3 regions of the Ureibacillus sp. FSL E2-3493 genome follow, and region 3 is predicted to be linked to each of the others. Evidence: riboswitches for the same ligand, from Rfam matches in the RefSeq annotation. Region 3 holds a riboswitch; each other region holds the start of a gene.

Region 1 (4,758 bases), 2.7 Mb from region 3:
GATCAAGGATGGCATTATCAGATGAAACAATATCAGAAAACACTCCAAAAACACGGTATCAAGCAAAGTATGTCCCGCAAAGGGAATTGTCTTGATAACGCAGCAATGGAGAGTTTCTTTGGCATCTTAAAATCTGAACTATTATACTTGCAAGAGTTTAATAGTATCGAACATTTTGAAGAAGAATTAAGGTTATATATTGAGTACTATAATTACAAACGAATGAAGGCAAAATTAAAAGACCTAAGCCCGGTAGAATACCGAACAAAGGTCTTGGAAGCCGCCTAACAAAATATGTCTAACTTTTTTGGGTCAGTTCAAAAAGGGACTGGTTTTTTATTTGCATTGGTAGAAATAAATCGAAAAGGTGAAATATTGATTTAATTCATATCGGAGCACTATGAATTGACGTAGGGAAAACTTAAAAAGTAAAATGATTTTATTGAAAGGTACGGATAACATAAATTTTTTAGGAGATGGGTCATTTGAAACAATTGTTTGTAAAAACAGAACCGCAACGTTTTTGGATAGAAAAGTTGGCAACGTTAGAGGAACCATTTAAAAAGGCTGCTCAACAAATCGACGAACAATCGCAATTTCCCCTTGAACATATTCATCAATTACGTCAAATCGGCTATACAAAATTAACTTTACCGAAACAGTTAGGGGGAGAAGGTTTTAATGTTTATGATTCGATTCTCCTCCAAGAAACATTAGGGAGTTATGATGGTAGTACCGCTTTAGCTATAGGCTGGACTCTATTAACTGTAGGAGAGTTATATGAAAATCAATATTGGGAGCCATCAAAATTATCAGCTTTTGCAAAAGAAGTAGAAAAAGGAGCTATTATTAATCGGGCAGTAAGCGAAATTGCAACAGGTAGTCCTATTCGAGGGGGAAGACCGGGCACATCGGCTAAAAGGGAAGGGAATCATTGGGTAATTAACGGGCGCAAAAGCTATACAACGGGATCCTTTGCCCTTGATTATTTCTTAACTTCCGCATGGATTGAAGAAAAAGAACAAATTGGCTTCTTTTTAATTCATAAAGATAACTCCGGTGTTTCGATTGAAGAAACGTGGGATGTGATGGCGATGCGAGGTACAGCTAGTCACGATTTAGTCCTTGAAAATGTCCATGTTGATCAATCAGACTTAGTTGAGTTACCGAATAATAGTGCTAGTTTTAAGTTGAACGGTTGGTTACTTCTTATTCCTGCAACCTATTTAGGAATAGCTCAAGCGGCGCAGGATTATGCCCTTCAGTTTGCCAATACCCATTCTCCAAACAGTATAAAAGGAACGATTGCTTCTTTACCTAACGTTCAATCCTTACTAGGTGAAATCGAATTAGAATTAGCGAAGGCACGTTTTACATTATATGGAGCTGCCCAAAGTTATGTAGAATTCAAAGGGAAAGAAAAAGAAGGTAAAAGAGTAACGGAAGAGGAAAAAATAACGATCATGAATGCTGTAAACGTCGCAAAACATGTCGTAACGAATGGGGCAATCCAAGTAGTAGATAAGGCTATGCGAGTAGTTGGGGCAAAAAGTTTGCAACGGACAAATCCTCTTCAACGGTTTTATCGAGATGTTCGTGCAGGTCTACATAATCCGCCTATGGATGATATAACGATTAAAAAGTTAGCCGAATCAGCTTTGCAAGAGACGGCAAAAAATAATTCTTTATAGGAGAGTTATTTAATTACCTTTTTCTATTAAAATCTTTCTATACAATTGTTTTTTATAAGTTATAATGTGGAAGAACAACTTCATAATGACACATAAAGGTTCTTATAGCGATTTTGTTATAAGAGTAAAAGGGAAGTCGGTGAAATTCCGACGCTGTCCCGCAACTGTAAATGGGAGCGTGCCTTACAGTCCACTGTTACAAAAGTAATGGGAAGGGAAGGTTTGCGATGAACATGAGCCAGGAGACCTGCCTTTATGGTTAGGAATAGCACCTTACGAGGATAAGGGAGGCAGTAAAGATGGAGTGTTTATTTTTCGATTTTTCAAAGTCTCTCGTAAACTGAGAGACTTTTTATTTTGCCTTTTGGGAGGTATTGAAACAATGACAATATTATTTATGATAAATAGATTACTAGAAAATAGGAATGAGGGAACAGTGTGAAAAGAAAAATGTTCTTCGCCTATAGTTCCTCTATCGGAATATTATTAATTAGCATTTGGTTAGGTGTCTCCATAGGAACAGCAGAAGTACCCTTTTCAACATTGTGGGATAAAGAAACGAATGAAAGTGCCTACAACATTTTATGGAGTATACGTATGCCCCGGGTTGTTTTAGCTGGTTTAGTAGGCGCCGCATTAGCGATTGCGGGAGCTGCGTTTCAAGGCTTATTGAAAAATCCACTGGCGGACCCTTATACATTAGGTATTTCTTCGGGGGCATCTGTTGGAGCGGTAGCAACAATTTTCTTTGGACTTTCCCTTCCTATAATAGGTTCATATTCGTTACCTTTTGTAGGGATGATATGTGCCTTTTTGACAATGGTTCTTGTTTTAACCTTTGCTCGACTCGTGGATCGAACGATGAAAATGGAAACGCTCATTTTAACCGGGGTCATTTTTAGTTCCTTTTTAGGTTCTTGTATTTCTTTAATGATTGCCCTAACAGGAGAACAATTACGTGAAATTATGGGTTGGCTTTTAGGTAGTGTTTCCATGCGCGGATGGCCGTACGTTCAAATGATTGTACCCTTTATTATTATTGGAACAATTATTATATGGCTCAACCGAAGAGAGTTGAATGCCATGATGTATGGAGACGAACGGGCCCAATCGTTAGGGGTAAATGTAAAGAAAAGTAAGTATGCGATACTAGCTGGAGGTTCCATGTTAACAGGGGCAGCCGTTGCTGTTTCGGGTACAATCGGATTTGTTGGTTTAGTTGTGCCTCATATGACAAGAATGCTATGGGGAGCAGACCACCGTCATCTATTGGTTTTGTCCTTTTTTAACGGAGCTAGTCTATTAATTATTTGTGATTTAGTTTCCCGAACGATTATTTCCCCTTCAGAACTACCGATAGGTGTAATTACAGCCTTTATAGGGGCACCTGTTTTTTCATTTATATTTTATAAACAAAGAAAAAGTAGGGGGTGAGGTTATGTTAAAGGTCCAAAATATTTCTGGAGGTTATGGTTCAACTCCAATACTTTCGAACATTTCCTTTGAAGTGGAAAAAGGGAAAATGTTAGGTATTCTTGGTCCAAATGGTTGTGGGAAATCCACTTTATTAAAAGTGATTAGCGGCATTATGAAACCATCAACGGGAACTGTTTATGTTGATGGTAAAGAAATTAAAGATTACTCTCCGAAACAATTAGCAAAAAAAATGACGGTTTTACCACAGCTACATGCAACAGCTTTTTCGAATACGGTTCGAGATACCGTTTCCCTAGGACGTTATCCTCACCAGTCTGCATTTTTTTCCAGTTGGAAAACAGAAGATGAAAAAGCAGTTGTTAATGCAATGGAACAAACAGGCGTAAGGAAATTTGAAAAAGCTCAATTGGAATATTTATCGGGAGGAGAGCAACAGCGGGTTTTTATAGCTCAAGCTTTAGCCCAATGTTCTAGTTTACTTTTACTTGATGAACCGACAAACCATTTAGATATTGCCCATCAAAAGCAAATATTAGATATGATTCGCAAGGAAGTAACGAATCACGACTTAACGGTTGTTTCTGTTTTTCATGATATTAATTTAGCTTCACTATATTGTGATGAAATTTTATTAATGGAGGATGGAAAAGTAAGGGCAAAGGGTGTTCCCCATGAAGTATTAATCGATGATCAAATAATGGATGTATATAAAGCAAGAATTTCAATGCAAGCCCATCCGGAGCAACCAAAACCTCAAATGACAATATTACCTGATTTAAACGAGCTTGCAAAGGAAAAGGTAATTACAGTAGAGAATATAAAAATAACAGATGAATACGTTGAATGTAAATCTGCTTTTCCTTTACGGGTTTTATCTTCAGCAGTTCATAATGCTGGATTAGGTTGGTATTCAAATTTTATTAATCGAACTGTTCAACAAGATTATAATATTTATCAAGTGAAAGAAGAGTTTTTACAATATTTAATAGAAGAAGGGTTTTCCCCTACGAATACGGTCGGCATGATGACGGCAGTTCATACGAAAAACGCTATTGTAAAACAATATGAAGCTCCTTTTGGAAGCGTTATCGTTATGGTCACAGCAGGAATTGGAAACGCAATAGATGTATCCCGTTCATATGATAGGGATAATAAGAATCATGTTGGAACGATTAATACGTGGGTAATTGTTAACGGAAAATTATCTGATGAAGCATTTGTTCAAGGCATGATGACTGCAACAGAAGCGAAAACGAAAGCATTACATCATGAAAAGGTGTATGATACCATTTCTAATACGATGGCAACAGGTACACCGACCGATAGCTTACTTATTGCGGCGACTCAGCAGGGAGAATATATGCAATATGGTGGGCCTATTACAGAAGTTGGTAAAGTAATAGGGAGGGGCGTTTTTGAAGCGACAGTGGAAGCAATTCAAATTTATCGAAGAGGGGCGTTACAATGAAACTGTACACGAAAACAGGGGATAAAGGAAAAACGAGCTTAATGGGCGGACGTGTCAATAAGGACGATTTACGTGTAGAAGCTTATGGCACTATTGATGAATTAAATTCTTTTATTGGTAAAGCGATAACGGAATTAGACTCAACGATTTTTCAAGATTTAA
Region 2 (4,758 bases), 1.3 Mb from region 3:
GCCCCAGTTTAACATTTTATATAAAAGTTTACCAATTGGGGGACAATCCGATCGATTAATTGGGGGATCTTTAAAAAATCGATTTAACGAAGGGATATACGAAAATCGTGTCATTGCCAAAACGGGACACATTACAGGTGTCTATACGTTAGCTGGATATGTCAAAGCAAATAGTGGGAAAACATATGCCTTTGCAATTATGACCCAACATCAAACAGCCGTTATGCTTTCTGCTATTGATGAAGTCGTGAAACAAATCATTAAGGATTATTAAGAGAGGTTCCCATTTGGAAACCTCTCTTTTTCAATAGTTCTCTAAATATTTTAGAAGTTTTTTTAATTTTTTCTTTCCAATAATACTTTCGACTTCCTTTAAAAAAGAGTTGGGGATACCTGTAATAAGCCATGTAATAGAAGCTTTTTGGGAAAGCGGTCTTAAACGTTGCACTTCCTCCAAGGTTAAATCAATATCGTATTGTCTTGCGAATTTCACAATCTCTTTATCCGATTTTGTTAAAAACTGTTCAATAAATTCAACTTGTTTCAAAGATGACATTCCTTTCTAATAATGGATGTATTCGTTAAAGGGATCTTTGTATTTCTTTTTAAGATTGTTCCCTTTACATTTAGCAATGAATAGACTATACTAACAAATTGTAAATCGTAATGATTATGAATTAGAAAGAAGAGGAAAAATGAGTCAAACATTGATTGAAATGAAAAACGTGTCTTTTCAATATGAATATACACAAGTATTAAAAAACATATCGTTTAAAGTGGATGAAGGGGCATTTCTGGCGATACTTGGTCCGAATGGTTCAGGTAAATCCACTCTATTAAAATTATTGCTAGGATTATTGAAACCGATGACAGGAGAAATTCAATTGTTCGGGCAACCCATTGATGCCTTTCGTCAAAGGGAATGGATTGGCTATGTTTCTCAAAAATCCAATGCATTTAATTCAGGCTTCCCAGCAACAGTAGAAGAAGTCGTAAAAAGTGGATTAACAAAAAAAGTTGGGTTATTTAAACGAATGCCAAAAGATGTTGACTTAAAAGTAGAGGAAGCATTGAAATCCGTTGGAATGGAAGCGTTCCGCTCCCGTAATATCGGCCAACTTTCAGGTGGTCAACAACAACGGGTGTTTATTGCTAGAGCATTGATTTCTAACCCGAAAATTTTAATTTTAGATGAACCGACTGTCGGAATCGATCATGAAAATGTCCAATCATTTTATGATATGTTAGCAACTTTAAACGAGGAACAAAATAAAACAATTATTTTAGTTACCCATGATGTCGATACCGTTTCCAACCGTATTAGCCATGTAGCTTGTTTAAACCAAACGATCCATTTCCATGGATATAAAGAGGATTTTGATACGATTTCACAAAATCAATTGGATAATTGGTATGGCCATGCGGTTCGAAAGATTCATTAAAGAGGAGAAGGCAAATGATTGAAGCAATTTTAAACTATGAATTTTTACAAAATGCCTTTTTCTCAGGGCTAATTATTGGAGTGATTGCACCGGTATTAGGTGTATTTATTGTTGTAAGAAGAATGTCCCTTATTGCGGATGCATTGTCCCATGTGACATTAGCGGGAATTGCAGGAAGTTTATATTTAAGTCAAACTTTCACTGCCTTTGCATTATTAAATCCAATTTATTTAGGAATTATTGCATCGGTTAGTGGATCCATTTTAATTGAACGATTACGTAGACTTTATAAACATTATGAAGAGCTTGCCATACCGATTATTATGTCGGGGGGAATTGGTCTTAGCGCCATTTTTATTTCATTAGCTAGTGGCTTTAATACAGATTTAATGAGCTATTTATTTGGCTCTGTTTCGGCTGTTTCTAGACAAGATTTATGGGTTGTCATCGGTATTGCGATCGTTGTCTTTTTATTTTTATTTGCTTTTTTCAAAGAAATGTTCGTTTTATCCTTTGATGAGGAATATGCCAATGCGAGTGGCCTACCCGCAAAATGGATTCACTTTTTATTTATGATTGTTGTGGCGTTAGTCATCGCAGCAAGTATGCGAATTGTCGGTATACTATTAGTTTCTTCTTTAATTACTCTTCCAGTTGCGGCAAGTATGCGAATAGCACGGGGCTTTAAACAAACAATCATTTATTCCATTTTGTTTGGGGAAGCTGCTGTGATTATCGGATTGGTCAGTGCCTTTTATTTAAACCTAGCACCCGGTGGAACGATTGTTGTTACTTCTATACTTATCCTATTAATTGTTATAATAACAAAAAAGATCATTCTACATTTAAAGCAAGGAAGGGGAGCAGTTAAATGAATATTACGAGAGCATGGGAAATTTTAAAAGATAACGGTTATAAAAAAACAGATAAACGTGAGCTAATTTTGAATATGTTTGAAGATACGGATAAGTATTTAACTGCTCGAGATCTCCTTTCTGTATTGAAAAAGGATTTCCCGGGAATGAGTTTTGATACAATTTACCGAAATTTAGCTACTTTTGTTAATCTTGGCATATTAGAAGAAACCGAGCTAAATGGCGAAAGAAATTTCCGAATGCATTGTGAATCAGAACACCATCATCATCATTTTATATGTATGGAGTGTGGAAAAGTGAAGGAAATTTCTGTTTGTCCAATGGAAATGATACAAGAGAAATTGCCAGATTGTGCGATCGAATCCCATAAATTTGAGATTTACGGGAAATGCCAAAATTGTGTACATGAAACCGTTTAACTTCCTTTAAAAATTACTGTTCATTTATTTGGGAAAATATGATACATTGCAATTAAGTGAATACGTTTGCAGGAAAAAGATGCGATGATACGCTTAATAGGGAATTCGGTGAGATGCCGAAGCTGTGTCCGCAACTGTATGTGTTTGTTTCAAGAAAATGCCACTGTCTAAAGGGATGGGAAGGCTCTTGAAACGATAAACACGAGCCAGGAGACCTATCTTTTTCTGATCGTAACAAACCTCTTCGGAACTAAAGAGAATGTGCGGCATTATTTTATAATTTTTTTGTTCTATATTGTAATTTATGCCATCCGTTCTCGGTTGGCTTTTTTATTGCCATGCTTTCCTATCCGAAGGGATGTTATCACTAAGAAAGGGGTGTTCCTATTCGAAAAGATAGCCGTTACAGCTGTTATCCATTTATGAGGGAGAAAAGTTGTCTAGTTGACTTCGAGATTCGAACTGATTCTCTTACAACAAAAATAGGGGTAGTATTGCCTTTGTTGCAAGAAGAGGAGAATTGCCGAGTTGTTTTAGATGATTTGCACAAACTCCATCCGATGGCCTATCACGTAAATGGATCAGTTCGTGGGAAGTTATCGGTAACAGAAGAAGATTTAAGTTGGTTAAGCAGTCGATATGATTTTTATGTTGAACAAGTGGGGGAAGAGATAAAGCAATTTTTACTGCCTCAGGGGTGTCTAGCTGCAACATTTTTACATATTTGTCGTAGCGAAGCGAAAAAATCTTACCGGGCTCTTCATAAAGTAAGTGAGGAGAGGGAAGTACCGGAAATACTATTTAATTATTTAGGGCTACTAGCCAATGTATTTTTTGTCATGGCTGTTTATACAAATAAAATGCATGGTATTGAAGAAGTCCCATTTATAAGTAAATCCTATCCTAATAAAAAAAGAAAAAAAGAGGAAGTGTGACGATGAAATTTTTCAACAAGAAGTGGATGGCACCACTTGCCATCTCATTGCTATTAGTTGGTTGTTCTGATGGGGAACAAAAAGCAACGAATGATACAGATTCAAAAACAAACAGTACGGAAGAAAGTGGTCCCTATACAGTAGTAGATGACCGTGGACAAGAAGTAACTTTTGAAGAAGTCCCTGAAAAAATCGTTTCTCTACAACCAAGTAATACAGAAATTTTATTCGAGCTAGGTGTAGGGGATCAAATTATTGGAGCATCGGAATATGATACATATCCGGAGGAAGCTTTAAAAATCGAACGTGTAACAGATTCCATGACAGTAAATACGGAACGTATTATTGAATTAAATCCAGATGTCGTATTTGCTTATACAACTGGAGAAGAAGCTCAAATTGACCAATTGGAAAGCGCAGGACTTAAAGTATTCGTTATTCAATCAGCAACTTCTATTAACGATGTTTATGGTGATATCGAACAAATGGCTGAAGTAATGGGAGTGGAAGAAGAAGGAAAACAAGTTGTAGAAGATATTCAATCTCAAATTGCAGCTGTTCAAGAAAAAACAAAGTCGATTGAACAAAAGAAAAAAGTTTATTTTGAAATTTCACCAGCTCCAGACATTTGGTCTATCGGTTCTGGTACATTCCAACAAGAAATGATTGAGGCAGCAGGTGTGGAAAATATTTATGCTGATCAACAAGGATGGTTTGCAGTAACAGAAGAAGATCTAATTACAAGAAATCCTGAAGCGATTGTTTCGACGGTAAATTATATAGAAGATCCAAAGGGTGAAATATTAGCTAGAGAAGGATGGTCTACAATTTCAGCAGTTCAAAATAAAGAAGTGTATCTATTAAATGCGGATATTATGGATCGTCCAGGACCACGTATCGGTGAAGCAGTTGAAATGATTGCCCAAACGATTTACCCAGAATTATTTAATGAATAATTAAGTAAATAAATCTGCTTGATGACTACGATGCTTAGCCGTAGAAAGATAGCAGATTTTTTTTATTTTATTTGATATGGTTAATAAGGGAAAGAACGTATTTATTTTGTGAATTTTTTCGAGGAGCTATT
Region 3 (4,758 bases):
TTCTAGATGAGATTGAGCAGCATTATTTTGAGTTACCAAAACACATTGTTGCAGATGCAGGTTACGGTAGTGAACAAAACTTTCATGATATCCTTTCGAATAGAAAACGAGAAGCACTTATTACGTATAGTATGTATTTGAAAGAACAAAAGAAAAAGTATAAACAAAACATATTTAATCCCGATAACTGGACGTATGATGAAGAAACCGATACATATACATGTCCTAATCAAAAACGTCTTGAATTTCAATATTATTCTGTCCGTAATGACCACACAGGCTTCCAACGGAAGCTCAAAATTTACGAGTGTGAAGACTGTTCGGGATGCCCATTCCGTTCATCGTGTACCAAAGCTAAAGAAGGCAACAATCGAAAATTAATGGTAAATGAAAAATGGGAACAGCAAAAAGAATATGTAAGAGCAAAGCTTTCAGAAGAGAAAACAAGTGCCATTTATCGAAGACGCAAAATCGATGTGGAACCAGTTTTTGGATTCTTGAAGGCTAATTTGCGTTTCACTCGATTTTCTGTACGAGGAAAATCGAAGGTAGAAAACGAAATGGGCCTCGCGTTAATGGCTGTGAATTTAAGAAAATTCACGGCCATTAACTAAAGAAAAAAAGAATTTACACACCAAAATAGAGAAAGGTGAATTTGAGTTTCCTCAAATTCACCTTTCTCACTATTTGAAGCTAGTTATGTCCCAGCCTCTTCGCTTATTCAATTCACAATTACTCTTCAGAAGGTCGTTGAGTTTGTGTATCTAATGTATCCCAGAAACTAATATCTGCATTTTCAATTGAACCGTCTGCGATCGCTCTAACAGTGGCATCCAACGTCGTGACCGTTTGTTTAATTAAATAACCATTACTTTTTTGACCGATTACTCGTGAAGGATCCTCATGGTCAGACATTCCGCGCATTTCAAATAACAGCGTCGCTATATCATATTGGACCGCTGCACCGTTACGGCCAATATTTTCGCCGCTACCACCATTATATTTGCCAATATGACCCCAACCCGTTGAATCAACAGCGTTGAATACGACTGCACCTAGTTTTTTGGATTTCTCTAACACTTCTGGTTTTACATTCGCGTTTGTCGGATAGAGCATTGAACCAGATACTAATTCTCCATCTCGTTCATATTCAGTACCTTGATGATGAAGGTCGATCATATAATCAATATCATACTTCTGTAGCACATTTTCGTGTAGTGCTTGTGTTTCAGGTTGTAATTTATCAACATGATCTCGATTCAAGTCAGTCCCCACTGCATTATAACGTGTTAAATGACGTCCGCCATCTGCCACGTAATCTTCAAGGGAAAAGTTTACATCACCCATTGCACCATCCGCATTTAACATCGGTACAATAAGAACATTTACATTTTCAAGAACACCCTTTGTTTTATTTGTACCAAGATGCTTAATAAACTCTAAAGCACCTTCAGTTGTTAATTGTTCATTTCCGTGCTGTTGAGTTAAAAATAGTACAGTTGGATTGCTTGGGTCAGTCATATATTTTGCTAAATAAATATCTCTATTTTTCACTGTTTGACCAATAACTTCAAGCTCCATTGCTTCTTGTTTTGCATCTTGGGTTTTCAAGTATTTTACCATTTCTTCGTAAGTATATAGATTAGAAGTTTGAATCGATTCGTTTCCATTATAGTTTGGTCCTTCACCGACAGCATAAACAGGCAACGCAGATGGTGCAACAGCTCCTAATGTCATCATTCCCGTTAACGATAGTGCAAACAATTTCTTTTTCATCTTAACCCCTCCACATTCAAAAGTCTGAATATTTATATTATTCATAAATTAATATAATCTATCATTACTTTGAATGTATATAGAGGAAAACTATCATTATTTATTACTAAATATAGTCCCTTTATCATAATTTACCATTTTCAATATTATCTTTGGTGCCCAATAACTCCTTCTTTACCTTTAAATAAGCATAATTAATTTCTTTATAATCATTTTGATGATCATCGATTAATTGGAGGAGAAAATCCTTTAACGTCTCTGTTTTCTCGCCGAGCATATTCTCCATAATATATACTTTAAATTGCTCTTCATAAAAAGCTATTGAATGTGATGGCATTTCTCCCACTCCCTTTCATACCATAAAACTTTCTTTCCTGTGAGTTCCACAAATATACTGGTAACCTACTACCGTACTAATAACATCCATCTGATAAGCCTCCTTTTTTACATAACCCAAATAAAAAAGCTACTCCTGAGTTCAGAAATAGCTTTGGACTTATCTATGCATACTTAAAAAGCGTAAAAAAACCGATTTTTTTTACGTTCAATTTCGCACAGAACACCACCTATTTCCACGTAGGTATTTGGTGTGTACTAGAATTAGGCAGGTCTCCTGACTTCTCATCAACACAAATCAACGCCTTCCCATTTACACAGTGGCATCTATTGATTTGCTCCGAATTCACAGTTGCGGGACAGTGTTGGATTTTCACCAAGCTTCCCTTTTAAGCTTATTCTCATAAGCACCTATTCTTACACGTTATGTAATTACTATATATTATACCTAAAAAACAAAAGGATTAAAATATTCAAACTATTGTTTTGAAAATGAGTACCTTCTCCATATAGCGTATGGATAATGTTGCAGGCGTTTAAATACTTGGCACTAACAGCCTTTTCCCATTATTCATGTTTTCTGATATGCTGAAAATATTGTGGTTATTGAAGGGGGTATTTAGTTATGAATGTGAATGAATTTCAAGAATGGGTTAAAGTCTATTATGAAAAAAGAGGATGGTCAGAGTTAGATATATTTATTCGAATCGGTTTTTTAGCTGAGGAGACGGGCGAAGTTGCACGGGCAATTCGAACACTTGAAATTGGAAGAGATCGACCTGATGAAAGTAATGGAACTTTAGAACGGCAAAAACAAGAATTAACCGAAGAACTCGGAGATGTATTAGGCAATCTTATTGTAATTGCTAACAAATACGATATTTCTTTAGAAGATGTTTTCCAGTCCCATCGTGATAAGTTAGATAAGCGGTATAAACTATTAAAATGACTATTTACATAATGAAACCTCTTTAGAAAGTTACATTCTAAAGAGGCGTTTTTTCCTTAGTATTAACCTAACCAGTTAGCCTTCACTAACTTCTCAACAACAGGCATATTAACGATTCCTTCTCCGGATGTAAAGTGTCCACCAATTGGTAATAAAATAAATGGACATTCCAACAAATTAGATAGTTCATATGTTAGTTTCCAATGAATAATTTGATCCGTTTTAGAAGAAATGACATAAGCATCCCCAATCAAATCTTTCCAACAACCTTCATCTAGGTTTTTGAAATAAGGTTGAAATTGTGGGAAATTTTCAACCTCCTCTACGAAACCAGAAACTAAAATGGCTCCTTTCACTTTTACATGATGTCGTTGTAAGTATCTTAAGAACGTAACACACCCTAAACTATGACATATAAAATAAGCATCTTCAGGGGTTGTAATTCCCCTTTCCAAATCAAAATCCCATTGCGTTACATTAGCTTCGGTAGGATCTGTGTATGGAATAATGTGAATATCAAAATCATCCTTAAATTTTTGTCCAATGTTAGATAGCCAATTTATTTCTGGCGAACCTCCATAACCATCGATTAAATATAATTTATTCATAGAATGATTCTCCTTTTAATTTAATAAAAAACACCCCTCCAGATAGGGATATATCCAAAGGAGTAATAGCGAAGAAATTTTAAAATGCTAATACTAGTAACGATTGCTAGAATATTGCTATTAAATTTCATCTTTTAATTTTTCTAACTCTAGTTCAGATATAACACTGATACCATTCGTTTTTAATAACGCTGTTGTTACACCCGCTCCGTTTATTTGTTCTCCAATAAACTTTCCGTTATTTATTTTTTGACTACCACATGATGGACTAAATACTTTCAACACTACATATGTAGCTTTCATTTCTTTTGCTATCTCAAGGGTTTTTCTAGCACCCTTCAAATATAATTCGGTGACGTCATTCCCAGAGCGTTCCATCACTTTTGCTTTTCCTGCCAAAACATCAAAACCTCACCGTTAATAATCTCAGCTGGTTCCCTAGGTGTTTCAAAACCTCCTAATAGCTCTGGACAAATAGGGATGGCCTTCTGATCATCGATTAATTTTTGAATTGTACTATCCGAACATGACGTACCATTGTACCTTACTGGGTTTCCAGCTAAACACGAACTAACTAATATCATCTTTTTCCCCACCCCATATAAAGACTTTATCGTATTATACTACAAAGTTATTTGTTTGAAATTTGATTGGTTAATCCAATAGATTAAGCATAAGTCTTTTTCCATTTTAAGGAGAATATAATGAAATTATAGATGCATAGAAGTGAAAACTACTATTTTAGGAGGAAGGTTATGTTCCAAACATTAGACCATTTTTTGAGATCTTGGGAGTTTGAAGCTGATGCTACACAAAGAATACTTAATCATTTAACGGATGAATCTCTTAAACAGGAAATAACATCACAAAATTGGACATTAGGCCGAATTGCTTGGCATACGGTTACTGCTATTCGTATTATTACTTCAAATACAAACTTAACGTTCGAAGCCCCTAATAATGACTATCCGGTTCCTATTTCAGCTAAATTTATAGCAGATAGTTATAAACAAGCTAATAGTGCATTCTTACAGGCATTAAAAAGTCATTGGACTGACCATACAATGAATGAAGTGATTAATTTTTTAG

What was found. A riboswitch is a leader RNA that binds a small molecule or an ion and turns the genes downstream of it on or off. The one in region 3 is predicted to bind cobalamin.
Region 1: linked by a shared signal. The riboswitch ahead of MHH69_RS03740 (FecCD family ABC transporter permease) and the one ahead of MHH69_RS17460 (hypothetical protein) in region 3 are both predicted to bind cobalamin.
Region 2: linked by a shared signal. The riboswitch ahead of MHH69_RS10530 (hypothetical protein) and the one ahead of MHH69_RS17460 (hypothetical protein) in region 3 are both predicted to bind cobalamin.

Annotation. Positions count from the first base shown of each region.
Region 1 covers NZ_JBBOPK010000001.1:684,591-689,348, forward strand. Annotated here, with positions in the region: one part of gene MHH69_RS03730 (IS3 family transposase) at 1-288, shown strand, start outside; gene MHH69_RS03735 (acyl-CoA dehydrogenase family protein) at 486-1,691, shown strand; cobalamin riboswitch at 1,771-1,960, shown strand; gene MHH69_RS03740 (FecCD family ABC transporter permease) at 2,142-3,125, shown strand; gene MHH69_RS03745 (adenosylcobinamide amidohydrolase) at 3,130-4,596, shown strand; gene MHH69_RS03750 (cob(I)yrinic acid a,c-diamide adenosyltransferase) at 4,593-4,758, shown strand, end outside.
Region 2 covers NZ_JBBOPK010000001.1:2,053,697-2,058,454, reverse strand. Annotated here, with positions in the region: gene dacB (D-alanyl-D-alanine carboxypeptidase/D-alanyl-D-alanine endopeptidase) at 1-274, shown strand, start outside; gene MHH69_RS10550 (endonuclease IV) at 305-547, opposite strand; gene MHH69_RS10545 (metal ABC transporter ATP-binding protein) at 696-1,442, shown strand; gene MHH69_RS10540 (metal ABC transporter permease) at 1,457-2,317, shown strand; gene MHH69_RS10535 (Fur family transcriptional regulator) at 2,314-2,736, shown strand; cobalamin riboswitch at 2,797-2,973, shown strand; gene MHH69_RS10530 (hypothetical protein) at 3,123-3,671, shown strand; gene MHH69_RS10525 (ABC transporter substrate-binding protein) at 3,674-4,627, shown strand.
Region 3 covers NZ_JBBOPK010000001.1:3,396,255-3,401,012, forward strand. Annotated here, with positions in the region: gene MHH69_RS17450 (IS1182 family transposase) at 1-614, shown strand, start outside; gene MHH69_RS17455 (M14 family zinc carboxypeptidase) at 733-1,776, opposite strand; gene MHH69_RS17460 (hypothetical protein) at 1,901-2,113, opposite strand; cobalamin riboswitch at 2,363-2,542, opposite strand; gene MHH69_RS17465 (MazG nucleotide pyrophosphohydrolase domain-containing protein) at 2,738-3,061, shown strand; gene MHH69_RS17470 (RBBP9/YdeN family alpha/beta hydrolase) at 3,124-3,669, opposite strand; partial or broken gene MHH69_RS17475 (DUF523 domain-containing protein) at 3,790-4,253, opposite strand; gene MHH69_RS17480 (DinB family protein) at 4,425-4,758, shown strand, end outside.